Regions from separate parts of the Streptomyces sp. SudanB182_2057 genome, predicted to be linked through region 1. Evidence: predicted binding sites of a transcription regulator. Region 1 holds the regulator's gene; each other region holds the start of a gene.

Evidence for each region. The regulator HrcA, encoded in region 1, represses chaperone genes, less so after heat shock. The targets are predictions, from matches to a motif close to TTNGCACTCNGNNNNNCNGAGTGCNAA.
Region 2: groL (chaperonin GroEL) is a predicted target of HrcA. The motif match lies at 5,968-5,994, and genes of this name have one in related genera.
Region 3: groES (co-chaperone GroES) is a predicted target of HrcA. The motif match lies at 4,910-4,936, and genes of this name have one in related genera.

The regions. Positions count from the first base shown of each region.
Region 1 is NZ_OZ186798.1:5,543,254-5,553,735, reverse strand. It holds gene ACSURM_RS24500 (S41 family peptidase) at 1-1,213, opposite strand, end outside; gene ACSURM_RS24495 (VOC family protein) at 1,271-1,663, opposite strand; gene ACSURM_RS24490 (16S rRNA (uracil(1498)-N(3))-methyltransferase) at 1,683-2,420, opposite strand; gene ACSURM_RS24485 (nitronate monooxygenase) at 2,417-3,535, opposite strand; gene dnaJ (molecular chaperone DnaJ) at 3,656-4,792, opposite strand; gene hrcA (heat-inducible transcriptional repressor HrcA) at 4,793-5,809, opposite strand; gene ACSURM_RS24470 (MBL fold metallo-hydrolase) at 5,971-6,693, shown strand; gene ACSURM_RS24465 (DUF3097 domain-containing protein) at 6,762-7,634, shown strand; gene ACSURM_RS24460 (Uma2 family endonuclease) at 7,612-8,190, opposite strand; gene hemW (radical SAM family heme chaperone HemW) at 8,290-9,522, opposite strand; gene ACSURM_RS24450 (SpoIIE family protein phosphatase) at 9,578-10,482, opposite strand, start outside.
Region 2 is NZ_OZ186798.1:4,657,349-4,667,830, forward strand. It holds gene otsB (trehalose-phosphatase) at 56-889, shown strand; gene ACSURM_RS20490 (alpha,alpha-trehalose-phosphate synthase (UDP-forming)) at 877-2,316, opposite strand; gene ACSURM_RS20495 (glucosyl-3-phosphoglycerate synthase) at 2,391-3,335, opposite strand; SAM riboswitch class I at 3,493-3,638, shown strand; gene thrC (threonine synthase) at 3,657-4,940, shown strand; gene ACSURM_RS20505 (MoaD/ThiS family protein) at 4,937-5,212, shown strand; gene ACSURM_RS20510 (cold-shock protein) at 5,645-5,848, shown strand; gene groL (chaperonin GroEL) at 6,157-7,779, shown strand; gene ACSURM_RS20520 (polysaccharide deacetylase family protein) at 8,626-10,182, opposite strand; gene ACSURM_RS20525 (hypothetical protein) at 10,179-10,337, opposite strand; gene ACSURM_RS20530 (glycosyltransferase family 2 protein) at 10,334-10,482, opposite strand, start outside.
Region 3 is NZ_OZ186798.1:3,506,603-3,517,084, forward strand. It holds gene ACSURM_RS14940 (LysR family transcriptional regulator) at 1-243, opposite strand, end outside; gene ACSURM_RS14945 (MOSC domain-containing protein) at 325-993, shown strand; gene ACSURM_RS14950 (SDR family NAD(P)-dependent oxidoreductase) at 1,068-1,841, shown strand; gene ACSURM_RS14955 (ester cyclase) at 1,928-2,635, shown strand; gene groL (chaperonin GroEL) at 2,699-4,336, opposite strand; gene groES (co-chaperone GroES) at 4,454-4,762, opposite strand; gene ACSURM_RS14970 (polysaccharide deacetylase family protein) at 5,007-5,825, opposite strand; gene ACSURM_RS14975 (polysaccharide deacetylase family protein) at 5,822-6,721, opposite strand; gene ACSURM_RS14980 (THUMP-like domain-containing protein) at 6,812-7,978, shown strand; gene ACSURM_RS14985 (RNA polymerase sigma factor) at 7,963-9,243, opposite strand; gene ACSURM_RS14990 (YciI family protein) at 9,283-9,639, opposite strand; gene ACSURM_RS14995 (LCP family protein) at 9,795-10,482, opposite strand, start outside.

The sequences.
Region 1 (10,482 bases):
CCCGGCCGAGCTGTCCGGCGGCGAGCCGGCGCGGCGGGGCACCGGGCACGGTGCCGGTCGCCGGGGCGAACTCCAGGGCGTCCTCGCCCTCGGCGTCCGTCACCCACACCACCCACTCCTCGCCGTCGGCGCGGAAGGCGCGCGGCATGCGGGCGCGGACGCCGGGGGTGGCGGCCAGGGCGCGGGCGGGGCCGGAGCGGTGGGTGACCCAGTGGACGCCGCCGCGCACGCAGACGGCGCTGCCGCGCGCGGTGTGGTCGGGGGACGCCTCGCCGAACCAGCGGGAGGCGTTGACCGGGTACGGCCGCAGGTCCACGCGGGGCCCGCCGAGCCGTATCCCCAGCCGGCGCGGCTCGGCGCCCTCCAGGTCGTCCAGCAGCCACAGTTCACCGGCCGAGCTGTAGACGATCCGGGTGCCGTCGCCGGCCGCGTGCCGGGCGTAGAAGCCTCCGCCACGCTCGGCTTCGCTCGCGCGGGAGGTGCCCTCGAGGGGCGTGTGCCGGCGCAGGTCGGAGCCGTCGGCGAGGGAGGAGTAGAGGGCTCCGGTGCCCTCGTGGTCGGAGAGGAACGCGATGCGGTCGCCCGCCCACACCGGGCACTCGATGTTCCCGTCGAGGTCCTCGTGCAGCCGTACGAACTCCCCGGCGCCTTCTCCGCCCAGGGCGGACCGGTCGATCCACAGCTTGCCCGCCGTGCCGCCCCGGTAGCGCTTCCAGTAGGCGGCCTCGCGGCCCATCGGCGCGGACAGCAGCACGGTGGCCGGGCCGAGGGCGACGCCGCCGACCGGGCCGTAGGGCAGGGTCTCGGCCGGGCCGCCGTCCAGCGGGACGGCGTGCGCCCAGGTGTGCCGGAAGCTGTGCCGGCCGTGCGCGCCGAGCGCGAGCACCCGCCCGTCCGGGGTCCAGCCGCGCACCTCCGTACGGGAGTTGCCCCAGTACGTCAGCCGCTTGGCGGGTCCGCCGTCGACCGGGGCGACATGCACCTCGGGGGCGCCGTCCCGGGTGGACGTCCAGGCGAGGTGCCGTCCGTCCGGTGACAGGCGGGGCTGGGTCACCGGCATGTTGTCGGCGCTGACCCGCCAGGCCCGGCCGCCGTCCAGCGGGGCGAGCCATACGTCGTCCTCGGCGACGAAGGTCACCAAGTCGCCGTGCAGATGGGGGAACCGGAGGTAGCCGGAGCCGTGCGCGTTTCCCGTCGAAGCACCCTGAGTCACCCCGTCACTCTACGCAGCGACGGGCCCGCCCCGCCCCCGGTTTCCGGTCACTCGCGGTCAGCCGCGCAGCAACAGCCACTCCTGGAGTTCCACCAAGTTCCCCTCCGGGTCCTTCAGATGGGCGACGCGCATGCGGTCGGTCATGGGCGCCGGGCCGTGCAGCAGGGTCGCGCCCCGGGCGGTGATCCCGGCGCAGTAGGCGTCGAGGTCGTCGACGCGCAGCACGACCAGGGAGCGGTGCCCGGTGGCGGTGTCCCCCGCCTCGGCCAGGACCCCGGCCATCATCGAGCGGTCCTGGAGGGCGATCCCGGCGGAACCGGTGTGCGGGCTGAACTTCTCGTACGGCCCCTCGGTCGCGCCGGACTGCGGCTTGAGACCGAGGACATCGGCGTAGAAGCGGTAGCAGGCGGCGAAGTCACTGACCAGGAGCCGGACTTGGGCGAGTTCCACGGGGCCTCCGAGTGGTGTCCTAGGACCAGCGGCCGGTGCGGCCCAGCAGCAGGGCCGCGGCGGCGGTGCCGGCGGTGGAGGTGCGCAGGACGGTCGGGCCGAGGACGTACGGCGTGGCGCCGGCCTGGGCGAACAGCGCCAGCTCCTCCGGCGAGACGCCTCCCTCGGGGCCGACGACCAGCACGATCTCGCCCTCGGTGGGCAGCTGGGCGGTGGCCAGCCGCTCCGTGCCGCTCTCGTGGAGCACGGCGGCGAAGTCGGCGCGGGCCAGCAGCGCGGCCACCTGTTTGGTCGTCGCCGCGTCCGCGACCTCGGGGAAGCGGACCCGGCGGGACTGCTTGCCGGCCTCGCGGGCGGTGGCCCGCCACTTGCCGAGGGCCTTGAGCCCGCGGTCGCCCTTCCACTGGGTGATGCAGCGGGACGCCTGCCAGGGCACGATCGCGTCGACGCCGACCTCGGTCATGGTCTCGACCGCGACCTCCCCGCGGTCGCCCTTGGGCAGGGCCTGCACGACGGTGAGCCGCGGGCTCGGCGCCGGTTCCTCGGCCACCGCGTCCATGCGGACGATCAGCCGGTCCTTGCCCTCGGTGCCGGTCACCTCGCACACCGCGTAGCGCCCGGCGCCGTCGGTGAGGACAACCTCCTCGCCGGGCCGCAGCCGCTTCACGGAGACGGCGTGGCGGCCCTCGGCGCCCTCCAGGACGAACCGGTCGCCGTCCGACTCCAAGCGCTCCACCACGAAGACGGGGGCGGTCACGCGCCCTCACCCCCCTTACGGGACGCGTCCCCACGGAATCCGTCCTTGGGGGATTCGTCCGACAACGCTGTCCGGGCCTCGGCGAGTTCCGCCGCCAGCACCTCCACCAGCCGCCCGGCCGGCAGCCGCCGGGCCATGCGGTGGCCCTGCCCCGCCCACAGCGCCATGCCCTGCGCGTCACCGGCCTTCGCGGCGGCCTTGCGCAGCGGCGAGGTGAGTTGGTGGACGTCCGGGTAGGCGGCGGGCGCGTACGGGCCGTGTTCGCGCAGGAAGCGGTTGACCAGGGAGCGGGCCGGGCGGCCCGAGAAGGCGCGGGTCAGCCGGGTGCGCGCGAAGAGGGGGTCGGTCAGCGCCTGTTTGTACGGCTCGGGCGCGCCGGACTCGTCGGTGGTGAGGAAGGCGGTGCCGAGCTGTGCCGCTTCGGCGCCGGCCGCGAGGACGGCGGCGATCTGGCCGCCGCGCATGATGCCGCCGGCGGCGACGACCGGGATGTCCACGGCCTCACGGATCTGCGCGAGCAGCGACAGCAGCCCGGTGCCGGCGCCGTCGTCCTCGGGCGAGTCGCGGTGGGTGCCCTGGTGGCCGCCGGCCTCCACGCCCTGCGCGACCACCGCGTCCGCCCCGGCCGCCTCGACCGCGCGGGCCTCGTCCGCGGTGGTGGCGGTGACCAGGGTGAGGGTCCCGGCCCGGCGCAGCCGCGCGACGACCTCGCGGTCGGGCACGCCGAAGTGGAAGGAGACCACCGGGACCGGGTCGTCGAGCAGGACGGCGAGCTTGGCGTCGTAGCCGTCGTCCCGGCCGCCGTCCGGCTCGCCCAGCTCGGTCTCGTACCAGGCGGCCTCGCCGGCCAGCTGATGGGCGTAGACCTCGACGGCGCCGGACTCGGCGAGGTCGGGCTGCGGCATGAACAGGTTGACGCCGAACGGGCGGCTCGTGAGCCCGCGCAGTCGCGTGATCTCCTGGTACATCCCGTCGGCGGTCTTGTACCCGGCGGCGAGGAACCCGAGGCCGCCGGCCTCGCAGACGGCGGCGGCGAGCTGCGGGACGGAGACTCCGCCCGCCATGGGTGCCTGCACGATCGGGAGGGGAAGGAGATCGGTCAGCGCGGAGGACATGACCGCATGGTGTCACGTCCGCCGGACCGGCCGGAATCGGGGCTTCCCCCGGAACGACCCTGAGGCGCCCCCGGCACGACCCGGGGACGCCCGCCCGTCGATCTGGTCCCTCAGCCGACGTCAGCGGCCGTTGAACGCGTCCTTCAGCCGCGAGAACAGGCCCTGCTGTCCCGGCTGGAACTGGCCCTGCGGCCGTTCCTCGCCGCGGAGCTTGGCCAGTTCGCGCAGCAGGCGCTCCTGCTCGGGGTCCAGCTTGGTCGGGGTCTGCACCTCGACGTGCACGATCAGGTCGCCCCGGCCGCCGCCGCGCAGATGCGTGACACCGCGGTCGTGCAGCGGGATCGACTGGCCGGACTGGGTGCCGGGCCGGATGTCGACCTCCTCCATGCCGTCCAGGGTCTCCAGCGGCACCTTGGTGCCGAGCGCCGCGGCCGTCATCGGGATGGTCACCGTGCAGTGCAGGTCGTCGCCGCGCCGCTGGAAGGTCGGGTGCGGCAGCTCGTGGATCTCCACGTACAGGTCGCCGGCCGGGCCGCCGCCGGGGCCGACCTCGCCCTCGCCCGCGAGCTGGATCCGGGTGCCGTTGTCGACACCGGCCGGGATCTTCACGGTGAGCGTGCGGCGGGAGCGCACGCGGCCGTCGCCGGCGCACTCCGGGCACGGCGTCGGCACGACCGTGCCGAAGCCCTGGCACTGCGGGCACGGCCGGGAGGTCATGACCTGGCCCAGGAAGGACCGGGTGACCTGCGAGACCTCGCCCCGGCCGCGGCACATGTCACACGTCTGGGCGGACGTGCCGGGGGCCGCGCCCTCGCCGGTGCAGGTGTTGCAGACGATGGCGGTGTCGACCTGGATGTCCTTGGTCGTCCCGAAGGCCGCCTCGTCCAGCTCGACCTCGATCCGGATCATCGCGTCCTGGCCGCGCCGGGTGCGCGAGCGCGGCCCGCGCTGCGACGCCGTACCGAAGAACGCGTCCATGATGTCGGAGAAGTTGCCGAAGCCGCCGGCCCCGAAGCCGCCCGCGCCGGCGCCGCCGGACTGCGAGAGCGGGTCGCCGCCGAGGTCGTAGACCTGCTTCTTCTGCGGGTCCGACAGCACCTCGTAAGCGGCGTTGATCTCCTTGAACCGCTCCTGGGTCTTCGGATCCGGGTTGACGTCCGGGTGCAGCTCGCGCGCGAGCCGCCGGAACGCCTTCTTGATCTCATCCTGCGACGCGTCGCGGCGCACGCCGAGAACGGCGTAGTAGTCCGTGGCCACTTACGACTCCGCCAGGATCTGTCCGACGTACCGTGCCACTGCGCGTACCGCTCCCATCGTTCCCGGGTAATCCATGCGGGTCGGTCCGACCACGCCGAGCTTGGCAACCGCCTCGCCGCCCGAACCGTAGCCGACCGACACGACGGACGTGGAGTTGAGTCCCTCGTGGGCGTTCTCGTGGCCGATGCGCACGGTCACGCCCGGGTCCTTCGCCTCGCCGAGGAGCTTGAGGAGCACGACCTGCTCCTCCAGTGCCTCCAGGACGGGCCTGATCGTGAGGGGGAAGTCGTGCCCGAAGCGGGTCAGATTGGCGGTACCGCCGATCATCAGCCGCTCCTCGTTCTCCTCCACGAGTGTCTCCAGCAGGGTGGAGAGCACCGTGGAGACCGTACCTCGGTCCTCCGGCTCGAAGGCGTCCGGCAGGTCCTCGACCAGCATCGGCACATCGGTGAACCGGCGGCCCGCGACCCTGCTGTTCAGCCGGGCCCGCAGATCCGCCAGCGATGCCTCGCCGAACGGGGCCGGGCAGTCGACCATACGCTGCTCGACCCGGCCGGTGTCGGTGATCAGCACGAGCATCACGCGCGCCGGGGCGAGCGAGAGCAGCTCCACGTGCCGGACCGTGGACCGGGTCAGCGACGGGTACTGCACGACGGCGACCTGCCGGGTCAGCTGCGCGAGCAGCCGCACCGTGCGCGCCACGACGTCGTCGAGGTCGACGGCGCCCTCCAGGAAGTTCTGGATCGCCCGCCGCTCGGGCGCGGTCATCGGCTTCACGCCCGCGAGCTTGTCCACGAACAGGCGGTAGCCCTTGTCGGTGGGGATGCGCCCCGCGCTGGTGTGCGGCTGCGCGATGTACCCCTCCTCCTCCAGGGCCGCCATGTCGTTGCGGACGGTGGCCGGGGAGACGCCGAGGTTGTGCCGCTCGGTGAGCGCCTTGGAACCGACCGGCTCCTCGGTGCCCACGTAGTCCTGGACGATGGCGCGCAGTACCTGAAGCCTGCGTTCACTCAGCATGCGCGCGCACCTCCAGCACGTCGTCCCTCGTCCCATCGGATCGTCCGCCTGGCACTCTTCCCACACGAGTGCCAGCATTCCCCGGCCCAGTGTACGGCCGTCGGGTACACCCGGGGCAAGGTCGGGCCGCGCCGCCGGGTCGTACCGCTAGCGTCGCGGGTATGAGCGTGACTTGGGAAGAGCTGGGGTGGGAACGGCTGGCGGCCGGGGTGGGGCGGTGCCGGCTGCCGGGCTGGGACTGCACGGCGGGGCTGGTCGTGGGCGAGGGGACGGCGCTGCTCGTGGACGCCGGTTCGAGCCTGGCGGAGGGGGCCCGGCTGCGCGCGCGGGCCGAGGAGCTGGCGGGCGGCCGTGTGACCCATCTCGCGCTCACCCATCCCCACTTCGACCACGTCTTCGGCGCGGCGGTGTTCGCCGGGGCGGAGCTGTACGGGGCGGTCGGCCTGGACGCGGTGTTCGCGTTCGAGCGGGCGGAGCTGCGGCTGGACGCGGTGCGCAACGGGCTGCCGGTCGCCGACGCCGACGAGGCCGTGGACGCGCTGGTCGCGCCCCGGCACCTGGTGTCCGGCGAGTGGACGCTGGACCTCGGCGGCGGCCGCCAGGCGCTGCTGGCCAACGTGGGCCCGGGCCACACCGCGCACGACCTCGCGGTGCTGATCCCCGGCTCCCCGGAGGTCGTCTTCTGCGGCGACCTGGTGGAGGAGTCCGGCGAGCCCCAGGCCGGCCCGGACGCGGTCCCCGCCCGCTGGCCGGACGCCCTGGACCGGCTGCTGGCGCTGGGCGGCGAGGACGCGGTGTACGTGCCCGGTCACGGAGCGGTGGTGGACGCGGCGTTCGTACGACGTCAACGGGACGAGCTGGCGGCACGGTTCGGCGTGATCTGAACGGCGGTTCTCTTCGCATTCCGGCGTGTCGCGCTTGTCACGGCACGGCTTCTCCTATCGTCATCCGAATGCGCCCACCCGTCTCCCGCCACCGCCCTTCCAACGAGGGCCCTTCGGGCCCGCGCCCTCGTGTGTATTCGCCGGATCTCACCCCTCCCTGGAAGAAGAAGCCGCAGCCGGCGCCGGAGGTGGCCGCCGAGCCAGGCCTGGTGGTGGAGGAGGCCGGTACCGGGTTCTGCGGCGCGGTGATCCGTTGCGAGGCGGGCACGGTGACTCTGGAGGACCGCTTCGGCAAGCACCGCGTCTTCCCCCTGGAACCGCGCGGCTTCCTGCTGGAGGGCAGGCCCGTCACCCTGGTCCGCCCGGCCTCGGCCCCGGCCCGCCCCACCCGTACGGCGTCCGGCTCGATCGCCGTCCCCCAGGCACGCGCGCGCGTGGCCCGCGCCGGCCGCATCTACGTGGAGGGCCGGCACGACGCCGAACTGGTCGAGAAGGTCTGGGGCGACGACCTGCGCGTCGAGGGCGTGGTCGTGGAGTACCTGGAGGGCGTGGACGACCTGCCGGCCATCGTGGAGTCCTTCGCCCCGGGGCCCGACGCCCGGCTGGGCGTCCTGGTGGACCACCTGGTGCCGGGCACCAAGGAATGGCGGATCGCCCAGTCGGTCACCAGCGAACACGCCCTGGTCGTCGGCCACCCGTTCATCGACATCTGGCAGGCGGTGAAGCCCGCCTCCCTGGGCATCGAGGCGTGGCCGACGGTACCGAAGGGCCAGGACTGGAAGACGGGGGTCTGCCGGTCCCTGGGCTGGCCGGCGGAGAACACCGGCGCGGTATGGCAGGCGATCCTGAAACGGGTCCGGTCCTACAAGGACCTGGAACCGGAACTGCTGGGCCGCGTGGAGGAACTGATCGACTTCGTCACGGGTAGCGGTGGGGCTTGACGTCCGGAAGCGTTCCGAACTCGCTGGTGTCGAGTTCGAGCCCGAGATCCTTCAACGGGACCGGCTCGCCGAACTTGATGATTTCCTGAGCGAAGTAGTCGGCGTCCTCCCTTTGACCCATGGGCCTCGTCAGCAAGACACAGTGCGCCATGATCGGGTCGATGACGAGGTAGGTGGGAATCCCGCCCGCCGCGTAGATGGAGCGCTTGACCACGTAGTCCTGGTGGACGCTTGATTTGGAGACGACCTCCACCACGGCCGTGACCAGCTGTGACGGCAACAGACGGCCTGCGGCAGGCAGTACGTCCGGCGCCGCGACCACCAGATCCGGGACAGGCATGCTCTCCTCACCGAGGATGCCCACGTCCTGGGTCTGGAGGGGATACCACCGCTCCAGAGGAATCTGCCTCTGTGTGTGCAGCACGATCAGGTTGTGCACCAGATCGGGGCTGGCCATCATCACGATTACCCCCCGGAGAAGCTCGGCCTTGACGCCCTCGGGAGGCTCGATCTCGTCGAGGTACTTGGCCATTCCACGCTCGTCCACAGCGGTCATCTCCGTGGCCTCCACATCCGCCGCGTCCTTTTGGCGGCAGCCTACGAACCAGGTTAGGGACCGAACCTGCGCTCCGGGGGGATTCACTCACCCGAGTGATCAGTCCACCAGGTCCCGCACCACCGCGTCCGCCAGCAGGCGTCCGCGCAGGGTCAGTGCGGCCCGGCCCTCCTCGTACGGCCGTTCCTGGAGGAGGCCGTCCGCCAGGGCGCGCCGGGAGGCCGCGAGGCCCTCCGGCTTGAGCAGGGACAGGGGGACGCCCTCGCGCAGCCGGAGTTCCAGGAGGACGCGTTCCACGCGGCGGTCCTCGTCCGAGAGGATCTCGCGGCCGGCGCCCGGAGAGCGTCCGTCGGCGAGCGCCGCCGCGTACGCGCCGGGGTGTTTCACGTTCCACCAGCGCACGCCGCCCACGTGCGAGTGCGCCCCCGGTCCGGCGCCCCACCAGTCGGCGCCGCGCCAGTACAGCTCGTTGTGCAGGCAGCGACCCGCCTCGGAGGTGGCCCAGTTGGAGACCTCGTACCACTCGAAGCCCGCCCGGCTCAGCGTCTCCTCGGCGATCAGGTACCGGTCGGCGTGCACGTCGTCGTCGGTCATCGGGACCTCGCCCCGGCGGATCCGGCGGGCCAGCTGGGTGCCCTCCTCCACGATGAGCGCGTAGGCGCTGACGTGGTCGGGCCCGGCGCCCAGGGCGGCCTCCAGGGAGGCCCGCCAGTCGTCGTCGCTCTCCCCCGGCGTGCCGTAGATCAGGTCCAGGTTCACGTGCTCGAAGCCCGCCGCCCGGGCCTCCGCCACGCACGCCTCGGGCCGGCCGGGGGTGTGGGTGCGGTCCAGGACCTTCAGCACGTGCCGCCGGGCGCTCTGCATGCCGAAGGAGATCCGGTTGAAGCCGCCCTCGCGGAGGGTGGCCAGGTAGGCGGGGTCGACGGACTCCGGGTTCGCCTCCGTGGTGATCTCCGCGTCCGGCGCGAGACCGAACTCCTCGCGGATCGTCCCCAGCATCCGTACCAGGTCCTCGGCGGCCAGCAGCGTCGGCGTACCGCCCCCGACGAACACCGTACGGACCTCGCGGGGGTCGTCGCCCAGCACCTTCCGCGCGAGCCGGATCTCCTGGGCGAGGGTGTCGGCGTAGTTGTCCCGGGAGGCGAGCACTCCGCCGGTGCCGCGCAGCTCGGTCGCGGTGTAGGTGTTGAAGTCGCAGTACCCGCAGCGGGTCGCGCAGTACGGGACGTGCAGATAGAAACCGAGCGGGCGGGCGGCGGCCCCGGCGAGCGCGGAGCCGGGCAGCGCGCCGTCGGCGGGGACGGGCTCGCCGTCGGGGAGTGCGGAAGGCATGCCTTCCATTGTCCAGCACCGCGGGCGTTGCCCCGCCGGCCGCGGACCGGGGGCGTCACTCGGCCTGGAGCACCAGCAGCGCCAGGTCGTCCCCGGGCAGGTCGGCGCCGAAGTCGTGGACCAGGCGGCGGATGCGCTCCGCGATCAGCTCGGCGCCGAGCCCGGCGCAGCCGGACAGGGCGTGGGCGAGGCCGTCGCCGTCGTCGAACTGGCGGCTGCCGGAGCGCCGCTCGGTCACCCCGTCGGTGACGCACAGCAGGCTGTCACCGGACCGCAGCTCCACGGTCTCGCTGGTGTACGTCTCGTCCTCCACCACACCGAGCAGGGTCTGCGGGCGGGCGACAGTGCGTACGGTGCCGTCCGGGGCGAGGACCAGCGGCAGCGGGTGACCGGCGGAGGCGAGGGTGCAGCGGACCCCGTCGGCGTGCGGGGTCAGTTCGCCGTAGAGGAGGGAGAGGAAGCGCGTCTGCGGGCCGTCCCCGAGGCCCGGCGGCCGGCCGCCGGCGGCGACCAGGGCGCGGGCCGCGGCGTCGGCCGCCTCGGTGGCGTCGTCCAGCAGCAGTTGGTTGAGGCGGTCCAGGACGTCCGCGACGCCGTACCCCTCGCGGGCGAGCAGCCGCAGCCAGGGGCGGGCGAGGCCGATCACCACGGCCGCCTCCGGGCCCTTGCCCTGGACGTCGCCGACGGCGAAGCACCAGCGTCCGTCGCCCGCCGGGAACAGGTCGTAGAAGTCGCCGCTGGGGCCGCCCTGGTCGCAGGGTTCGTAGACGAGCGCGCTGCGCACGCCGGGGATCTCGGCGACCGCGCCGGGCAGCAGACCGCGCTGGAGCACGGCGCTGATGGTGGCCTGGCGGGCGTACTGGCGGGCCGCGCCGATGGCCAGGGCGACCCGTCGGCTCAGGTCCTCCACCAGGCCGGTGATCTCGTCGGGGAAGCCGGCCGGTCCGCACCGGCCGATGA
Region 2 (10,482 bases), 890 kb from region 1:
CGACTCCGGCTCCGGACCAGGAGTGAGCCCCGCCCGCGCCGGATACTGTCGCCGTATGGATCCTCTGCCCACCCCGCAGACCCAGCCCGGCCGCGACGGGCTCGCCGCGCTGCTCGAGCGGCCCCGCACCGCGCTGATCGGCCTGGACTTCGACGGCACCCTCGCCCCCATCGTCGCCGACCCCGAGCAGGCCCGCGCCCACCCCGGCGCCGTGCCCGCGCTGGCCGCCCTGGCCCCTAAGATCGCCTCCGTCGCCGTGATCACCGGCCGCCCGCCCGAGGTCGCCGTCCGCTACGGCGGCTTCGCCGGCGTCCCCGGCCTGGAGCACCTCACCGTCCTCGGCCACTACGGCGCCGAACGCTGGGACGCCGCCACCGGCACCGTCACCGCACCGCCCCCGCACCCCGGCGTGGCCGCCGCCCGCGCCGAACTGCCCCGCCTGCTGGAGCGGGCCGGCACCGGCGAGGGCGTCTGGATCGAGGAGAAGGGCCGGGCGCTCGCGGTGCACACCCGCCGGGCCGCCGACCCGCAGGGCGCGTTCGACGCCCTGCGCGCCCCCCTCGCCGACCTCGCCGGCCGGCACGGACTGATCGTCGAGCCCGGCCGCCTGGTGCTGGAGCTGCGCCCGCCCGGCATGGACAAGGGCGTGGCCCTCCTCGACCACGCCCGTGCCGTCGGCGCCGGCTGCGTCGTCTACGCCGGCGACGACCTCGGCGACCTGCCCGCCTTCGCCGCGGTCGACACCCTCCGCGCCGACGGCGTCCCCGGCCTGCTGGTGTGCAGCGGCAGCACGGAGGTCACCGAACTGGCGAAGCGGGCCGACCTGGTGGTGGACGGCCCGGAGGGGGTCGTGGGACTGCTGCGGGCGCTCGCCGCTCAGCTCGGCTGAGCGGTCAGGGCCTCAAGCTGGTCCAGGAACCAGCGGGCGGGCGGCAGCGCGGTCGCGGCGGCGGCCAGCCGCTTGGAGCGGGCCGCCCGCTCCTCCGCCGGCAGGGTCAGCGCCTCGTGCAGCGCCCGCGCCGTGCCCGTGATGTCGTACGGGTTCACCGTGAACGCGTCCTCGCCCAGCTCCTCGTGCGCCCCCGCCTCCCGGGACAGCACCAGCGCGCAGCCCTCGTCCGAGACCACCGGGATCTCCTTGGCGACCAGGTTCATGCCGTCCCGGATGGGGTTCACCAACGCCACGTCGGCCATCCGGTAGGCGGCCAGGGAGCGCGCGAAGTCGTCCTTCACGTGCAGCACCGCCGGCGTCCAGCCCGGCGTGCCGTACCGCTCGTTGATCCGGTCCGCCACCCGCCGCACCTCGGCGGTGTAGTCGCGGTACACGGCGAGGTCCTGCCGGGAGGGGTAGGCGAACGCCACGTGGACGACCCTCTCCCGCCACTCGGGGTGGTCGGTGAGCAGCTGCTCGTACGCCAGCAGCCCGCGCACGATGTTCTTGGACAGCTCGGTGCGGTCCACCCGGACGATCGTCCGGCGGCCCGGGCCGATCTCCTCGCGCAGCGCCGCCATCCGCTCGGCCACGTCCGCCCGGTGCGCCCGCTCGCGCAGGAAGTCCGCGTCCGCGCCCAGCCCGTGCACCCCGATGTGGGTGCCGGAGGGGATGGCGGGCCCCAGCACCTCCCGGCAGCAGGCGGTGAAGGCGTCCGCCCAGCGCCGGGTCAGGAAGCCCGCCCGGTCCGCGCCCAGGATGCCGCCGAGCAGCTCGGCCGCGATGTCGTCGGGCAGCAGCCGGAAGTAGTCCGGCGGGGCCCACGGGGTGTGCGAGAAGTGGCCGATGCGCAGGTCCGGCCGCAGCCGGCGGAGCATCCGGGGGGCCAGCGCCAGGTGGTAGTCCTGGATCAGCACCGCCGCGCCCTCGGCCGCCTCCTCGGCCAGCGCCTCGGCGAACGCCTGGTTGTAGGCCCGGTACGACGCCCACTGGCGGCGGAAGTCCGCGTCGAACACCGGTTCCAGCGGTGTCTGGTACAGCAGGTGGTGGACGAACCAGAGCACCGAGTTGGCGATGCCGTTGTACGCCTCGGCGTGCACGGACGCGTCGATGTCGAGCATCCGCACCCGCTGCCCGCCGGTCTCCTCGGCCGGCAGCAGCCCGCCGTCGGCGCGCCGCACCGCCGCCCGGTCGCCGTCGCCCAGCGCGGCGCACACCCACACCGAGTCCGCGTCCGGCCCGATGGCGGACAGTCCCGAGACCAGCCCGCCGCCGCCCCGCCGGGCGTCGAGCGAGCCGTCCTCGCGTACCTGATAGGAGACCGGGCCGCGGTTGGAGGCGACCAGGACCCGAGCTTTGCCGACAGCAGTGCGCGTGGAAGCCATACGCCTCAACCTAGCCCGGCCCGCAAACCCTCAAACGTGCGATCCACCTGCGAAGCAGGCCGTGTACCGGCCGTTCACGCCACCTTCCGCTCCGCGTACTCAGCGACCTCCACCATGGGCGGGCGCTCCTCGGTGTCCACCGAGTAGGTACGCGGCTCGAAGCCGTCCTCGCCCCGCTCGAACTGGGTCAGCGCGGGCCGCACCAGATGACCCCGGGCCAGCCGGAGCTGGGCCGTGCGGTAGATCGCGGCGGCCATCCGGCCGAGGGCCTGGCCGTCCTGGTGGCGGTGCTTGCGCACCCCCACGTCGACCTGGGCCAGCGCGTCCAGGCCGACCAGGTGCAGCGCGTCCACCAGCATGCCCAGCTCCACGCCGTAGCCCACCGGGAACGGCAGCTGCTCCAGCAGCGAGCGGCGGGCCGCGTACTCGCCGCCCAGCGGCTGCACGAAACCGGCCAGCTGGGGCCAGTGCATGTTCAGCAGCGGCCGGGCCATCAGCTCGGTGACCCGCCCGCCCTGCCCGGCGGAGCCCGCGAGCGGACGGTCGTACATCGCCTTGACCAGGTCCACGTCCGCCTCGGTGAGCAGCGGCCCGACGATGCCGAGCACGAAGTCGGAGGAGAACTCCCGCAGGTCGGCGTCGATGAAGCAGACGATGTCCCCGCCGGTCACCAGCAGCGAGCGCCACAGCACCTCGCCCTTGCCGGGGACGGCCGGGACGCGGGGCAGGATCTCGTCGCGGTGGACGACCCGGGCGCCGGCCCGCGCGGCGACCTCGGAGGTGCGGTCGGTGGAGCCGGAGTCGACGACCACGATCTCGTCGACGAGCGGGATCTGCTCCACGAGGTCGTGGCGGATGACGGTGACGATGTCGCCGACCGTCTCCTCCTCGTTGAGGGCGGGCAGTACGACGCTGATCGTCTGGCCCGTGCGCTGCTTGGCGGCCAGCACCCGGTGCGGCGGGCGGTCGGCCACGGACCAGGAGCGGCGGCTCAGCCAGCGCTCGACTTCTTCCAGCACGGTCGGCGGCTCCTCACTGTCACCACCACACGTCGCCGTGTGATGCATCTCGCGGTTCGGACGACTATCTCAACTGTCCTGGCCTTCGGTTACAGTCTTGAACAACGCCGATGACCATCGCATGTCGGGTGGTCAAGCGGCGTTGACAACCACATACAGCTCATCCAGAGGGGCAGAGGGACACGGCCCGATGAAGCCCCGGCAACCCTCCAGCCGATTCTCGTCTTCTTCCAAGCGAGGCTCCCGGCTAGGGAAGGTGCCAAATCCGTCTCACGGCGAGATGCGTCGTGAGGAAGATGAGGAGAAAGGGCCTCGCCTCACATGGCTGTGCAGACAGTTGCAACCACCAGCGACTCCACCGTGGACCTCGGTCCCGCAGCGGCCCTCAGCTGTCGCGAGTGCGGCCACCGGGTGCCCCTCGGACCGGTCTTCGCCTGCGAGGAGTGCTTCGGGCCGCTGGAGATCGCCTACGACTTCTCCGCCTACGACACCGAGGAACTGCGCCGTCGCATCGAGGCCGGCCCCGCCAGCATCTGGCGCTACGCCCCGCTGCTGCCGGTCCCGGCCGACGTCGCCGGCAAGCCCAATCTCAACCCCGGCTGGACCAAGCTCGTCAAGGCCGACAACCTCGCCCGCGAACTGGGCGTGACCGGCGGCCTGTACGTCAAGGACGACTCCGGCAACCCGACCCACTCCTTCAAGGACCGGGTCGTCGCCCAGGCCCTGGAGGCCGCCCGCGCCTTCGGCTTCACCACCCTGTCCTGCTCCTCCACCGGCAACCTCGCCGGAGCCGTCGGCGCCGCCGCCGCCCGGGCCGGCTTCCGCTCCTGCGTGTTCATCCCGCACGACCTGGAGCAGGGCAAGGTCGTCATGGCCGCGGTCTACGGCGGTGAACTCGTCGGCATCGAGGGCAACTACGACGACGTGAACCGCTTCTGCTCCGAGCTGATCGGCGACCCGGCCGGCGAGGGCTGGGGCTTCGTCAACGTCAACCTGCGGCCGTACTACGCCGAGGGCTCCAAGACGCTGGCGTACGAGATCTGCGAGCAGCTCGGCTGGCGGCTGCCCGACCAGATCGTCATCCCGATCGCCTCCGGCTCCCAGCTCACGAAGATCGACAAGGGTCTCCAGGAGCTGATCAAGCTCGGGCTGGTCGAGGACCGGCCGTACAAGATCTTCGGCGCCCAGGCCGAGGGCTGTTCCCCGGTCTCCACCGCCTTCAAGGCCGGCCACGACGTCGTACGGCCGCAGAAGCCGGACACCATCGCCAAGTCCCTGGCGATCGGCAACCCGGCCGACGGCCCCTACGTCCTGGACGTGGCCCGCCGCACCGGCGGTGCCGTGGAGGACGTCACGGACGCGGAGATCGTCGACGCCATCCGGCTGCTGGCGCGCACCGAGGGCATCTTCGCGGAGACGGCGGGCGGCGTGACCGTCGGCGTGACCCGCAAGCTGCTCGCGGAGGGCCTGCTGGACCCGGCGAAGACCACCGTCGTCCTCAACACCGGTGACGGCCTGAAGACCCTGGACGCGGTCGCCGGGACCGGTCTGACCGCCACCATCCGCCCGACCCTGGACTCCTTCCGAGAGGCTGGCCTCGCATGAGCGTGACCGTTCGCATCCCCACCATCCTGCGCACCTACACCGGCGGCCGGGCCGAGGTCCCGGCCGAGGGCGGCACGCTCGGCGAGGTCATCGCGGACCTGGAGAAGAACCACACGGGGATCGCCGCCCGCGTCCTGGACGACCAGGGCAAGCTGCGCCGGTTCGTCAACGTGTACGTCAACGACGACGACGTGCGCTTCGAGCAGGGCCTGGACACGGCGACCCCCGACGGCGCCGGTATCTCGATCATCCCTGCGGTCGCCGGCGGCTGACCATTCACCGACGGTAAGGCCGGTCACTGACCGTCCACTCGATTGCCCCCTCCGTGAGAGAAACGGAGGGGGCAATTCTGCGTGATTGAACGCGGTAGAGTTGGGGAACACGGTCGCGGCCGGGTTGCCGCGAGCCCCGCGATCATGCCGTGCGCCCGATGAGAAACAGCCAAGTTGTGCGGGTTCCGCGCGGCTTTTGTGGCTTTTATGGGGCCCGACTTGCCCTGAAGTCTGGTGAATTCTCGCCATATTCCGGATCTCCGACGTCCAGATTTCTCGTCCGATTGACCTGTTGCAGACGGCAGTTGGACAGATACATTCGGCCGCGGTCGACGCGTTCCGGCGCACGCCCCCGACCAGTTGGGGGGTGAGGTCTGACCCGGGTCCGCGAAGTGTGGATCTGTGCAAGGGCCAGTAATAGGGGAGTTAGGCATGGCTCAGGGCACCGTCAAGTGGTTCAACGCGGAGAAGGGGTACGGCTTCATCGCGGTCGACGGTGGTGCGGACGTCTTCGTCCACTACAGCGCGATTCAGATGGACGGCTACCGCACCCTGGAAGAGGGCCAGCGGGTCGAGTTCGAGATCTCGCAGGGCCAGAAGGGTCCGCAGGCCGACATGGTTCGCGTCACCGCCTGAATGTTTCGTGTGAAGGGCCCGCACCTCGCAGAGGGTGCGGGCCCTTCGCCGTGCCGTCGCCGGGTCCCGGTTCCCGCGTTCGCGGGCGGCTGACGGGGACCTCTCCACCCGGCCGGGCGCTTGCACTCGACCATGCCGAGTGCTAATCATTGCGTTAGCACTCTGAAGGTGAGAGTGACAGTGAAGGACCGGGTCGGTGAGGCCCGCGGGCCGGGTGGGGCAAGGAACCACGAGGCCGGCGAGCCGTCCGTCGCGGGCGCGGGCGCGGTCCGAAGGAATCACCCCCAGTCCTGGAGGGACCACTTCACATGGCCAAGATCATCGCGTTCGACGAGGAGGCGCGGCGCGGCCTCGAGCGCGGCATGAACCAGCTCGCGGACGCCGTGAAGGTGACGCTCGGCCCCAAGGGCCGCAACGTCGTCCTCGAGAAGAAGTGGGGCGCGCCCACGATCACCAACGATGGTGTCTCCATCGCCAAGGAGATCGAGCTCGAGGACCCGTACGAGAAGATCGGCGCCGAGCTGGTCAAGGAAGTCGCCAAGAAGACGGACGACGTCGCCGGTGACGGTACGACCACCGCGACCGTGCTCGCCCAGGCCCTGGTCAAGGAGGGCCTGCGCAACGTCGCCGCCGGCGCCAACCCGATGGCCCTGAAGCGCGGTATCGAGAAGGCCGTCGAGGCCGTCTCCGCCGCCCTGCTGGAGCAGGCGAAGGACGTCGAGACCAAGGAGCAGATCGCCTCCACCGCGTCCATCTCCGCCGCCGACACCCAGATCGGCGAGCTGATCGCCGAGGCCATGGACAAGGTCGGCAAGGAAGGCGTCATCACCGTCGAGGAGTCCAACACCTTCGGTCTGGAGCTCGAGCTCACCGAGGGCATGCGCTTCGACAAGGGCTACATCTCCGCCTACTTCGCGACCGACATGGAGCGCATGGAGGCGGTGCTCGAGGACCCGTACATCCTCATCGCCAACTCCAAGATCTCCGCGGTGAAGGACCTGCTCCCGCTGCTGGAGAAGGTCATGCAGTCGGGCAAGCCGCTGCTGATCATCGCCGAGGACGTCGAGGGCGAGGCCCTGTCGACCCTGGTCGTCAACAAGATCCGCGGCACCTTCAAGTCCGTCGCCGTCAAGGCCCCGGGCTTCGGCGACCGCCGCAAGGCCATGCTCGGCGACATCGCCATCCTCACGGGCGGCGAGGTCATCTCCGAGGAGGTCGGCCTCAAGCTGGAGAACGCGACCCTGGACCTCCTGGGCCGCGCCCGCAAGGTCGTCATCACCAAGGACGAGACCACCATCGTCGACGGTGCCGGCTCCTCCGAGCAGGTCAACGGCCGGGTCAACCAGATCCGCGCCGAGATCGAGAACAGCGACTCCGACTACGACCGCGAGAAGCTCCAGGAGCGCCTGGCCAAGCTCGCGGGCGGCGTGGCCGTCATCAAGGCCGGTGCCGCCACCGAGGTGGAGCTCAAGGAGCGCAAGCACCGCATCGAGGACGCCGTCCGCAACGCGAAGGCCGCCGTCGAGGAGGGCATCGTCGCCGGTGGTGGCGTGGCCCTGCTCCAGGCTTCCCAGGTCTTCGAGAAGCTGGAGCTGGAGGGTGACGAGGCGACCGGCGCCAACGCCGTGCGCATCGCCCTGGAGGCCCCGCTGAAGCAGATCGCCGTGAACGCCGGCCTCGAGGGCGGTGTCGTGGTGGAGAAGGTGCGCAACCTGACCCCGGGCCACGGCCTGAACGCCGCGACCGGCGAGTACGTCGACCTGGTCGGCGAGGGCATCATCGACCCGGCGAAGGTGACGCGCTCCGCGCTGCAGAACGCCGCGTCGATCGCCGCGCTGTTCCTCACCACCGAGGCCGTCATCGCCGACAAGCCGGAGAAGGCCGCGGCCCCGGCCGGCGGCGGCATGCCGGGCGGTGACATGGACTTCTGATCGACCCGAGGGTTGATCACCTGTCCTACGAACGAGGGCGGTACCCCTGGCTTTCGGCCGGGGGTACCGCCCTCGGGCGTTCTCGGGGTTGTCGGGTTGCCGTGGGCCGCCCGCTTCTCGGTGAGTGTCGTGCTTCCGCGAGGTGAGTCAAGGGCGCGTTCCGCGTCGGCTGCGCCGATGGCCCTGCGGGCCACCCTTGACACACCTCGCTCCAGCACGGGGGAGAAGCGAGCGGGCGGCCCGGGGAAAGTGGCCGACTGGACCTGGTCGGGCCCTGCGGTGGGCTGCGTTCGCATCGTGGGCCGGGGATGCGCGTCCGCGCCTCGCCTGCACGCCGGGTGGGCTTAGCGGCTTCCGGCCTGGTGGCGGGTGCGCGTCCTCGCTTCGCATGGCCGCCGGGCCGGTTCGGCGGCCTACGGACCGGCGGGTGGTGTGCGGTGGCGGCGGGCGTGGGGGGTGTTGTTTTGGACTGCTTGTCCATAACTAAGTCCCCCTGCCCCTCGCCTCCTCGGCCCTCGCGGACAGGGGTGCCCTGGCAGTCGCCGTCGTCCCCAGGACCCGCCCACCCGCCCGCAAGCCGCTGTGCCGACCCGGCGTGCTGGCGAGGCGCGAGTGCGTCCCTTGGCTACGGGAGTGTGTAGCTCACCTATGGGTCCGGTGCCGGGCTGGGCCACTGTTCTTTCGGCCGCTCGCTCGCTTCTGCCCCGGGCTGGAGCGAGGTATGTCAAGGGTGGCCCGCAGGGCCATCGCCGAAGGCGACGCGCAGCGCCCTTGACTCACCTCGCGGAAGCCCGACACTGACCGGGAAGCGAGCGGCCCGACGGCCACTGGAAAACTGCGCCGGGTTCAGGGGCTGATGCGCAGCGCGCGGAAGCGGGGCCACGCCGCCTCGTCCGCCTCGTTGCGTACCGCCAGGGACACGCCTCCGCCGGTGCGCGCCGGGTCGGGTTCCTCCGTGGCGCGGGCCACCAGCGCGTGACCGCCGTCCACGGTGACGCGGACGCCGCCGGGGGAGACCTCCAGGTTCAGCCGGTGTTCCGCCGCCGGGGCGAGTCTGCCGGTCGTGACGCGGGCCGTGCCGTCGGCCGGCCGCTCGGTCACCCGCACTCCCGCCTCGGAGACGGTCACCGTGACGGGCACCAGACTGCCGTGCCCGACCTCCACCGACGCGCTGGTCCTGGTCCCGCTCAGCCCGGCGACGGTGGCGCTCACCCGGTAGGTGTTCCAGTCCGCCGTACCCATCGGCAGGTGGACGGCCGAGACGTACGTGCCGTTCGCCACCCCCTTGCCGGTCAGCGCCGCCAGGCCGGTGCCCGACGGGCTGCCCGGGAACTGCCACTGCTCGGGGTTGCGCAGCGGTTCGGGGACCTCGTCCGGCGCGCGGGAGACCCACTCGTTCAGCTGCTTCGCGAAGGTGTTCGTGGACGTCGTCCGCATCACCTCCAGGCGCTGCACCTGCCGTGCGGCGGCCGCGCGCGGCCCGGCGGGCAGGGGGCGCGAGGAGACGTTGGTCAGCGACGCGGTGAACCGCTCCCGCAGCAGCCGTTCCAGCACGGAGGTGTCGCGGGCGGCGAGGTTGGTCGGCCCGGCCGTCTCCGAGAACGGGTAGGCGAACAGCTGGGGCGCCGGCAGGCGGTGGTCGGAGAACGCCCGCAGCGACTCGTCCAGGTCGGCGCGCACCCGGGTGCGGTACTCGCTCTCGGTCTCCAGCCGGTTCTCGTCCGCCAGCCAGAGCCGGTTGGCGAGCACCGAGCCCTGGTGTCCGGCGGCGTCGATCGCCGCCCGCTCGTGGCTGAGGTGCGTGTGGTCCTGGAAGTCCCAGCGCCCGGAGGACTTCATGAGGCCGATCTCGGCCCAGGACAGGTAGTACGGGCGGTGGGTGCCGACGGCGCCGGTGATCAGGAAGGACGCCGCGTGCATGTGGTGCTTGGCGAGGACCTGGTCGGCGTGTGCCCACAGTCCCCGGGTGCCGTCGTCGAAGGTGAGGTAGACGGTGTGCGGCGCCGGTGTCGTGCCCGTGGCCAGGTAGCGGGTGAACTCCTCGGTGGTCAGGGAGCGGTAGCCCGCCGCCGCCAGCTTGGCGAGCTGGGTGTCCAGCTGCCGCGGGGTGAGCGTGTAGTCGTTGGTGGGCTCGGGGTTGACGTCGTGGTAGGCGAGCACGATCGGCGCGCTCGCGCGGGTCCTGACGATCTCCCCGGGCAGCGCGTCCTGCCCGGCGCGGGGCGCGGCGGCCTGCGCGGACACCGCGCGCCGCGCGTTCTCGTAGCTCCACGCGCCGAGGAACGGCGTCGCCACCACGACGGCGGCGAGGGCGGCGGACGCGCTGCGCACCGCGGCGCCGGACAGCCGGCGGCCCGTCCCGCGGCCGGCGGTGGTCGTACGGGTGCCGCCGCGTGTCCTCACCGGGAGCCTCCCCGGGTGAGGACGACGTAGTAGAGGGCGAGCACGGTGGCGGCGGAGAGCACGGTGACGGTCAGCCGGAACAGGTGGCCGATGCCCTTGCGGACCCGGCCCCGCCGGGGCGGGCGCGGTGTCGACGGGGTGGCGGTGATGATCATGCGGGGGTCCTCGTCCAGATTCCACGGCGGAGGGTGAGGGCGGCGTACGGCAGCAGCCACGCCAGGACACAGCAGGACAGCAGGCTCATCAGGGGCCGGTAGCGCCAGCGCCTGTCGCCCGGGTTGTCGAACCGGAACGCCAGGC
Region 3 (10,482 bases), 2.0 Mb from region 1:
CTCCTCGGCCGCGGTGAGCCCGGCGAGGATGCCGGAGGCGTGCCGGACGAGGGCCTCGCCGGCCTGGGTGAGGCGCATCTCGCGTCCGTTGCGGACCAGCAGCGGGGTGCCGACCGATGCCTCCAGGGCCTTCATCTGCTGGCTGACGGCGGGCTGGGTGCAGCCCAGTTCGCGCCCGGCCGCCGAGAAGGAACCGGTGGTGGCGACGGCGCGCAGGACGCGGAGATGACGAGCCTCGATCACCTTTCGAGCATAAGGCAGGCTTTGGGCGGTGCGCCCGATAATGCCTCGCCGCTTTGGGCGTCCATCGCTTAGCGTGCTGGGATGAAGCTTCTTTCCGTCAATGTGGGCCGCCCCCGGCCGGTGCCCTACACGAGCCAGCCGGACGGCGTGACCGGCATCGACAAGCAGCCCGCCGAGGGGCCGGTGCGGGTGGCGGCACCCGGGCCGCGGGGGGTCGGCGCGAGCGGGCTGGCCGGGGACGCGGTGTGCGACACACGCCATCACGGCGGGGACGACCAGGCGGTGTACGCGTACGCCCGCGAGGACCTCGATACGTGGGAGCGGGAGCTCGGCCGTGCCCTGGCCAACGGCTGCTTCGGCGAGAATTTGACGACGGAGGGTCTGGACGTCTCCGGGGCGCTGATCGGCGAGCGCTGGCGGATCGGCCGGCAGGTGGTGCTGGAGGTGACCGCGGGCCGCATCCCGTGCGCCACGTTCCAGGGCCACATGGGCGAACGCGGCTGGGTCAAGAGGTTCACCCGGAAGGCCGCGACGGGTGCCTACCTCCGGGTGATCGAGCCGGGGGAGATCCGCTCGGGCGACGCGGTGGAGATCGTGCACCGGCCGGACCACGGGGTGACGGCGGCGATGCAGTTCCGCGCGGTCACCACCGAGCGCGAGCTGCTGCCCCGGCTGCTCGCGGCGGGTGAGGCGCTGCACTCGGAGACGCTGGCGAAGGCCCGCGAGTACGTGGCCGGGCAGCGGGACTGACCGGCCGTCGGCCGGCGCGGGACGGCCCCGCGCGGTCGGCGGAGGCTGTCGGTCCGGGTCACTACGCTTGGGCCATGACAACGGCTCTGATTACGGGATCGACCGCGGGGATCGGTGCCGCGTTCGCGCGGCGGCTGGCGGCGGACGGGCAGGACCTGGTGCTGGTGGCGCGGGACACCGGGCGGCTGCGCGAGCAGGCGACGGAACTGCACGACCGGCACGGCGTCGAGGTGGAGGTGCTGCCCGCCGACCTCTCCCTGGACGAGGGCATCGAGGCGGTGGCCGGCCGGCTCGGCGACCGGAAGAACCCGGTCGACCTGCTGATCAACAACGCCGGCTTCGGCAACAAGGGCCGCTATCTGGACGTCTCGATGGCGGACGAGCTGCGGATGCTGAAGGTGCACTGCGAGGCGGTGCTGCGGCTGACCTCCGCGGCGGCCGGGGCGATGCGCGAGCGCGGCCGGGGCGGGGTGGTGAACGTCGCCTCGGTGGCCGCCTTCGTGCCGCGCGGCACCTACGGCGCGTCGAAGGCGTGGGTCGTGCAGTTCACCCAGGGCGCGGCGCGGGACCTGGCGGGCAGCGGGGTCCGGCTGATGGCGCTGTGCCCGGGGTTCGTGCGCACCGAGTTCCACCAGCGGGCCGGCATGGGCACGGACAACATCCCCGGCTGGCTGTGGCTGGACGCCGACAAGCTGGTGGCGGCGGCCCTGGCCGACCTGGCCCGCGGCAGGACGGTGTCCATCCCGGATCCCCGGTACAAGGCGCTGATGGGGCTGGTGAAGGTCACGCCGCGCGGGCTGCTGGGCGGGATCAGCTCCCGTACGGGGCGCAAGTACGGGCCGCGGTGACGGGCTGACGAGCGCGGGTGGCGCCGCCGTCCCGGTGGGAAAATGGGCGGGACGGTTACCGGACCAGGGGGGCCGGAGGCGGCGCCATGACCTTCGTACAGCTCATCGAGTGCAGGACGAGCCGGCTGGACGAGATGAACCGGCTGATGGACGACTGGCTCCGGCGGACCCACGGGAGACGGACGGCGACGCACGCGGTGGTGGGCCGGGACCGCGCGGACGCGTCGCACGTGGTGGAGGTCGTGGAGTTCCCCTCGTACGAGGAGGCGCGGCGGGACACCGGGCTCCCGGAGGCGGAGCGGCTCTTCGGGGAGCTGGCCGCGCTGTGCGAGGAGCGGCCCACGTTCACCGGTCTGGACATCGTGCGGGACGAGCGGCCGGCGGAGCGTGCCGTGCGCCGGTTCTTCCGGGCGCTGGGCGCGGCGGGCGGGCTGCCGCCGCTGAACGACCTGCTGGACGAGGACGTCCACGGCCGCGATCCGATGAACCCGCAGGACACCATCGGGCTGGACAACGCGCGCGCCGAGTTCCGGATGTGGCGCGGCGCCTTCGACTTCGCGTTCACGGTCGAGGACGTGGTCGCCGAGGGCGACCGGGCCTGTGCCCGCTGGTCCTGGCGCGGCACGCACCGGGGCGACTTCCTGGGGATCGCGCCCACCGGACGGCAGGTCGCCATGACCGGGATGACGCTGTTCCGGTTCGGTCCCGACGGGAAGATCACCGAGCTGTGGTGGCAGCACGACCAGCTGGGGCTGATGCAGCAGCTGGGGGCGCTGGACGAGCTGGAGCGGTAGGCGGACAGGGCGAAGGCCCGGCACCCTCGGCGGGTACCGGGCCTTCACTCACGGGCGTCGGCCTCAGTGCGAGTGGCCGTGGCCGTGGCCGTGGCTGTGGCCCGCGGCGGCCGGGTCTTCCTCTTCCTTCTTCTCGACGACCAGGGTCTCGGTCGTGAGCAGCAGGGAGGCGATGGAGGCGGCGTTCTCCAGGGCGGAGCGGGTGACCTTGACCGGGTCGATGACGCCGGCCTTGATCAGGTCGCCGTACTCGCCGGTGGCGGCGTTGTAGCCCTGGCCCTTGTCCAGGTCCTTGACCTTGGACACGATGACGTAGCCCTCCTGGCCGGCGTTCTCGCCGATCCAGCGCAGCGGCTCGACCACGGCGTTGCGGACCACGGCGACACCGGTGGCCTCGTCGCCGGTCTTGTCGAGGTTGCCCTCGAGGACCTTGGAGGCGTGGACCAGAGCGGAGCCACCACCGGAGACGATGCCCTCCTCGACCGCGGCGCGGGTCGCGGAGATGGCGTCCTCCAGACGGTGCTTCTTCTCCTTCAGCTCCACCTCGGTGGCGGCGCCGACCTTGATCACGCACACGCCGCCGGCCAGCTTCGCGAGGCGCTCCTGGAGCTTCTCGCGGTCCCAGTCGGAGTCGGTGTTCTCGATCTCGGCCTTGATCTGGGCGACGCGGCCCTGCACGTCCTCGGACTTGCCGGCGCCGTCGACGATCGTGGTGTCGTCCTTGGTGACGGTGACGCGGCGGGCGGAGCCGAGCACGTCGACACCGACCTGGTCGAGCTTGAGGCCGACCTCCTCGGAGATGACGGTGGCGCCGGTGAGGACGGCCATGTCCTGGAGCATCGCCTTGCGGCGGTCGCCGAAGCCGGGGGCCTTCACCGCGACGGCGTTGAAGGTGCCGCGGATCTTGTTGACCACCAGGGTCGACAGGGCCTCGCCCTCGATGTCCTCGGCGATGATCAGCAGCGGCTTGGAGGAGCCGGCCTGGATGACCTTCTCCAGCAGCGGCAGCAGCTCGGTGATGGCGGAGATCTTGCCCTGGTTGATGAGGATGTAGGGGTCCTCCAGGACGGCCTCCATGCGCTCCTGGTCCGTCACGAAGTACGGCGACAGGTAGCCCTTGTCGAAGGCCATGCCCTCGGTGAAGTCCAGCTCCAGGCCGAAGGTGTTGGACTCCTCGACGGTGATGACACCGTCCTTGCCGACCTTGTCCATCGCCTCGGCGATCAGCTCGCCGACCTGCTGGTCCTGGGCGGACAGCGCGGCCACGGCGGCGATGTCGGACTTCTCGTCGATCGGGCGCGCGGTGGCGAGCAGGTCCTCGGAGACGGCCTTGACGGCGGCGTCGATGCCCTTCTTCAGGGCGGCCGGGGAGGCGCCGGCGGCGACGTTCTTCAGGCCCTCGCGGACCAGCGCCTGGGCGAGCACGGTGGCGGTGGTGGTGCCGTCACCAGCGATGTCGTTGGTCTTGGTCGCCACCTCCTTCACCAGCTGGGCGCCGAGGTTCTCGTACGGGTCCTCGATCTCGACCTCGCGGGCGATCGTGACACCGTCGTTGGTGATGGTGGGGGCGCCGAACTTCTTGTCGATGACGACGTTGCGGCCGCGGGGGCCGATCGTCACCTTGACGGTGTCGGCAAGCTTGTTGACGCCGCGCTCAAGGGCGCGACGGGCGTCCTCGTCGAACTTCAGGATCTTCGCCATGACAGCGGGAGCCCTCTCGGAAATCTGTAGGTGAAAAACGCCGCGCCCCGGGCGCCCGGCTTCTTATCTGTCGCGGGGGCCAGGGGCGCAGCTCAAGCGGAGAGTTGCTTGAGGTGATTACTTCTCGATGATCGCGAGCACGTCGCGAGCCGAGAGGACGAGGTACTCGTCGCCGTTGTACTTCACCTCGGTGCCGCCGTACTTGCTGTACAGGACGACGTCGCCGACCTTGACGTCGAGCGGAAGGCGCTCACCGTTCTCGAACCGGCCCGGGCCCACGGCGAGGACGGCGCCCTCCTGGGGCTTCTCCTTCGCGGTGTCCGGAATGACCAGGCCAGAGGCCGTGGTCTGCTCGGCGTCCAGCGGCTGGACCACGATGCGGTCCTCAAGCGGCTTGATGGCAACCTTGGAGCTGGCGGTCGTCACGATCCGACCTCCCCCTTCGGAGATCTCACGGGGTTAACTGTCTGAGGTGGCGACCAGGTCGATCCGTCGTCGCGGGTGCCGGACCTGCCCGTCGCGTTTGTTGGCACTCTCACCTGCGGAGTGCCAGACCTGAGACTATGACCGTGGTTAGCACTCGGTCAAGCGGAGTGCCAATCCCGTGCGGCGCGTCGACGGTGAATCGGCCGTCCCCGCGTTGACCGGCGGGCCCGGGGAGCCGGTTCTCCTAGAGGTAGTCCTCCAGGCGGGCCACCGTCAGGCCCCTTTCCTGAGCCGCTCTGAGGACCCGCGCCGTGCGCTCGCGCAGGGGGACGCCGCCCGACGCGTCGGGGTCCACGAGGACGATGTCGCCGGGGGCGAGGCCGCGGGTGAGGCCGGCCGGAGTGAGGGCGGTGCGCCACAGGACGACCGCGGAGATGCCGCAGTCGGCCGCGGCGCGCAGGGTGGCCGGGTCGTAGGAGCCGTGGGGCGGGCGGAACAGGCGGGGGCGGACGCCCAGGCGGGCGCGGAGGCGGTCCTGCTGGCCGCAGATCTCGGCGCGCTGACCGGCGTACGGCAGCCCGGCCGGGGCCCGGCGGCCGAGGGTGTGGTTCCCGATGCCGGCGCCGAGCGCGCGCAGGCGGGCGAAGTGGCGGTGGCCGGGGGCGGCGGCGCTGCCGGTGAGGAACAGGGTGACCGGCAGGCGCAGTGCGCGGACCATGTCGACGAAGCGGGGGTCGCGTTCGGCGCCGTCGCCGTAGGTGAGGAAGACGACCGGGTCGCGGGTGGGGACGCGGTCGACCACCGGGGGCGGGGCGGTGACCGCCGGGTGTCCGGCGAGCGGGCGGGCCGGGGGGCGGGGGAAGGGACGGGCCGGGTGGGCGGGGGGACGGGCGAGCGGGCGGGCCAGCCCCCGGTGCCGGTGCTCCCGGCCGGGGGCGACGTGCGGGTGCACCCCTTCGGCGGCCTTCTTGCCGAGGCGTTCGATGGGGTCGACGGACTGGGCGCAGCCCGTCAGGAGCAGGGCCGACGCGAGGACCGCGGCGGGGCCCCGCAGGCGCCTCACAGGTAGTCCTCCAGGCGGGCGACGGCGTAGCCCTCGCGGGTGACCTTGTCCAGGAAGTTCCGCATGTCGTCCACCATCGTGCCGTCCCAGTCGTCCCGGCCGCGGAAGTGGGTGAGGACGATGTCGCCGGGGTGCAGCCGGCGGTCCCAGTCGCGGTACTCCCAGTGGTCGACGAAGACCTCCTCGTCCCAGATCGGCGCGTACTTGATGCCGCACTCCTTGGCGGCGCGCAGGGTGTCGCCGTTGTAGTTGCCGTACGGCGGCCGGAAGACGGTGGGCGCCTTGCCGAACTGCTTCTTCATGACGGTCTGCATGCCGCAGATCTCGGCGCGCTGCTCCTCGTAGGACAGGCCGGGCAGGTAGGGGTGGGTCAGGGTGTGGTTGTTCAGGGTGACGCCCTGGTCCCGCATCCGGCGGAAGTAGCCGTAGTCGTCCTCGATGACGTAGTTGCTGAGGAACGCGGTGTACGGCACCTTCAGCTCGCTCATCATGCGCAGGAAGGCCGGGTCCTTCTCGGCGCCGTCGTCGATGGTGAGGAAGACGACCTTCTGCCGGGTGGGGACGGTGGTGAAGACCGGGGGGAGGTTCTCCTCCTCCTGGCCGTCCACCTCGAAGCCGTCCCGGGGGGTGATCCGGGGTTTTTCGGCGGGCGGAGCCGGAGGGGTGAGCGGGGGCCGCTCCAGGCCCCAGCGCCGGGCGGCGGCGGCCAGCCGGGCGTGTTCGGCGGCCTGGCGGGCGCGGGGGTCCAGGGGGCGGGCGGGGCCGCCCTGGGCCGGGGCCGGGGCGGGGTCTTTGGCGCAGCCGGTCAGGAGGGCGGCCAGTGCGAGGGCGGTGGTGGCCGCGGCCGTCTTCGCGACCCGCGCCCGAATTTTGTCATTTTGTACTACTGCTCGCATGGTGCCGGATCCTCCCAGGCCCCGGCCCGCACGCCGGGCCGACACCGCCGCCGCGGGCGCACCATCCACCGACTGGCCCACAATGAGCCGGTGAACGACCTCGCTCTGCTCCTCACCCCCGAAGGCCGCGCCCTCCTCGACGAGGTGCGCGACACCGAGCCCGCGCGGGAACTCGCGGTGGCCACCCGGCTGCGCCGCGACCACCCCGCCGAACTGGTCTCGGCCGCGCTGGGCCAGGCCCGGCTGCGGCAGCGGGCGGTGGCGAAGTTCGGGGCGGAGGACGCCGGCCGGATGTTCTTCACCCCGAACGGGGTCGAGCAGTCCACCCGGGCGAGCGTGGCCGCGTACCGGGCGCGGCGGCTGACGGAGCTGGGCGTGACCTCCGTGGCCGACCTGTGCTGCGGCATCGGCGGGGACGCCATCGCGCTGGCGCGGGCCGGGATCCGGGTGCTGGCCGTGGACCGCGACCCGCTGACCGCGGCGGCGGCCCGCGCCAACGCCGAGGCGCTGGGCCTCGCGGAGCTGATCGAGGTGCGCGAGGCCGATGTGACGGAGGTGGACACCGCCGGGTACGACGCGGTGTTCGCGGACCCGGCCCGGCGCGGCGGGCGGGGCCGGGTGTTCGACCCGGAGGCGTACTCGCCGCCGCTGTCCTGGGCGGTCGAGACGGCCCGCCGGGCGCCCCGCGCGGCGCTGAAGATCGCGCCCGGCATCCCGCACGAGATCGTTCCGGCCGAGGCCGAGGCCGAGTGGATCTCGGACGGCGGGGACGTGAAGGAGGCCGTGCTGTGGTTCGGCACCGGGGCACCGGGCGCCGTACGGGCCACCCTGCTGCCGGGGCCGCGCACGCTGCTCGGCCGCGGGCTGCCCGACCCGGCGGTGCGGCCGGTGGGGCGGTACCTGTACGAGCCGGACGGCGCGGTCATCCGCGCGCACCTGGTCGCGGAGGTGGCCGAGGAACTCGGCGGCGGGCTGCTGGACGCGACCATCGCCTACGTCACCGCCGACGAGCCGCGGCCCACGCCCTACGCCACCGGCTACGAGATCACCGACCGGCTGCCCTTCAACGTCAAGCGGCTCAAAGCCCTGCTGCGCGAGCGCGAGGTCGGCACGCTCACCGTGAAGAAGCGCGGCTCGGCCGTCGAACCGGAGGAGCTGCGCCGCAAGGTGCGGCCGCAGGGGCCGAACGCGGCCACCGTCTTCCTCACTCGGGTGGCGGGGGCGCCGACGATGCTGATCGGTCAGCCGCTGGGCTGATCCGCCCGGCGCAGCAGCAGCGCGCGTTCGCGTTCGTTGCGGGTCAGCCCGGCCGCCCGCAGGAACTCCTCGCGGGCCTCGGGGGCGCGTCCCAGCCGCGACAGCAGGTCGCCGCGGACGCTGGGCAGCAGGTGGTAGCCGCGCAGCGCGGGCTCGGCGGCCAGGGCGTCCACCAGTTCCAGGCCCCGCCGCGGGCCCTCGGCCATCGACACGGCGACCGCGCGGTTCAGCTCGACCACCGGGGACGGCGCGCGGGCGGCCAGCAGTCCGTACAGGGCGGCGATGGCCCGCCAGTCGGTCTCCTCGTAGGTGTACGCGCGCGCGTGGCAGGCGGCGATGGCCGCCTGGAGGGCGTACGGTCCCGGCGGTCCCGCCGCGGTGGCTCCGGCGCGCTCCAGGGCGTGCACCCCGCGCGCGATGAGCATGCGGTTCCAGCGGCGGCGGTCCTGGTCCCGCAGCAGCACCGGTGTGCCGTCGGGGGCGGTCCGGGCGGGGGTGCGGGACGCCTGGAACTCCAGCAGCGCGGTCAGGCCGTGCACCTCGGGCTCCCCGGGCATCAGCCCGGACAGCAGCCGGGCCAGCCGCAGGGCGTCCTCGCACAGGCCGGGGCGCAGCCAGTCGTCGCCTGCGGTGGCCGCGTACCCCTCGTTGAAGATCAGGTAGACGACGTCCAGGACGGAGCCGAGGCGGGCGGCGCGGTCGGGTCCGTACGGCACCTCGAAGGCGACGTTCTTCGCCGCGAGGGTGCGTTTGGCGCGGACGATCCGCTGCGCGACCGTCGGCTCCGGCAGCAGGAAGGCGCGGGCGATCTCGGCCGTGGTCAGGCCGCCGAGCAGGCGCAGCGTGAGCGCGGTGCGGGCCTGCGGGGTCAGCACCGGGTGGCAGGCGGTGAAGACCAGCCGGAGCAGGTCGTCGTCGATGCCGTCGGGGTCGGCGGGCTCCTCGGGCGGCGCGGTGGTCTCCAGGTCCCGGCCGATCTCGGCGAGTTTGCGGGCGTAGACCTCACGGCGCCGGACCAGGTCGATCGCCCGGCGCCGGGCGGTGGCCGTCAGCCAGGCGCCGGGGTTGTCGGGCACCCCGTCCCGGGGCCACTGCTCCAGCGCGGCGACCAGCGCGTCCTGCGCCAGTTCCTCGGCGATGCCGACGTCCCGCACGATCCGCGTGACGACGGCGATCACTCGCGGCGCCTGGAGCCGGAAGACGGTCTCGATGGCCTGGGCGGGGGTCGGCCGGTCTGCCGTGGGCTGTGATCGCACAGCCCACATGCAACACCGCGCGAGGCTTTCGGCCAAGTGGCTCAGTACTCAGTGCTCAACGATTTCCCGCAGCTCGCAGGCGATGGTCCACTCCGGGCCGTGGATGCTCAGGAAACGCCGGGTCCATTCCAGGGCCTCGGCGCGGTCCTTGCACTGCATGAAAGCGTAGCCGCCGACGACCTCCTTGGACTCGGCGAACGGCCCGTCGGTCACGGAGGTCCGCTCGCCGTCCCAGGCCACCCGGACGGCCTGCGCGGCCGGGGTCAGCCCGGAGGTGTCCAGCAGGACCCCGGCCTTGGTCATCTCCTCGATCAGCTCGCCCATCCGCCGCATCAGCTCCGGGCTGGGGCCCCCGGCGGGCGCGGTGGACTCGTCGATGCGCACGAGCGACAGGTAGCGGGGCATGGTGTCTCCCTCGGTCGGGCGGCGGGGCCGTTCCCCGCCGCACACCTGTACGTCGAACGGGAGACGCCAGGATCGACACGCGACCGGAAAAAATCCCGGGAGATTTCTCCGCCGCCCGCTCCGTGCACCCCGAACACCCCCAGAACCGCCGAAGTTCAGCGCAGGGACGCCCAGAGTTCGCTCGCCCGGGGTTCCTCGGGGATCACGCGGTTGGGGTCGGAGGGGGCCGTGACGACCGGCATCGTCACCGTCGTCACCCGGTCGGCGGTGAGGCCCTCCAGGCTCCGGCCGAGGCTCATCAGCTCGCCCAGGGAGTCCAGTCCGGTGTCGGTGGTCAGGCCGGCGGTGGCGGCGTCGGCGACCCGGTACAGCCGGGCCGGGTCGGTGAGCAGTCCGGCGTCGGAGACCTGCTCCAGCAGGGCCTTCACCAGCGTCTGCTGGAGCCCTATGCGGCCCAGGTCGCTGCCGTCGCCTATGCCGTGCCGGGTGCGGGCGAGCGCCAGGGCCCGCGTGCCGTCGAGGTGGTGGGTGCCGGCCGGGAGGCGCAGGTGGCTCTGGTCGTCGTCGATGTCCTGGTCGGTGGTGACGTCCACCCCGCCGAGCGCGTCGACCAGCCGGGCGAAGCCGGAGAAGTCGATCTCGAGATAGTGGTCCATGCGGACACCGGTGAGGGTCTCCACGGTCTTCACCGCGCACACCGGACCGCCCACCTCGTAGGCGCTGTTGAACATCGCGCCGTACGCCGGTGCCGAGGTGCCGCCCGAGCCGAGCGGGCAGGACGGGCGGGTGACAAGCGTGTCGCGCGGGATGCTGACCACGGTCGCCGTCGTCCGGCCCGCGTCG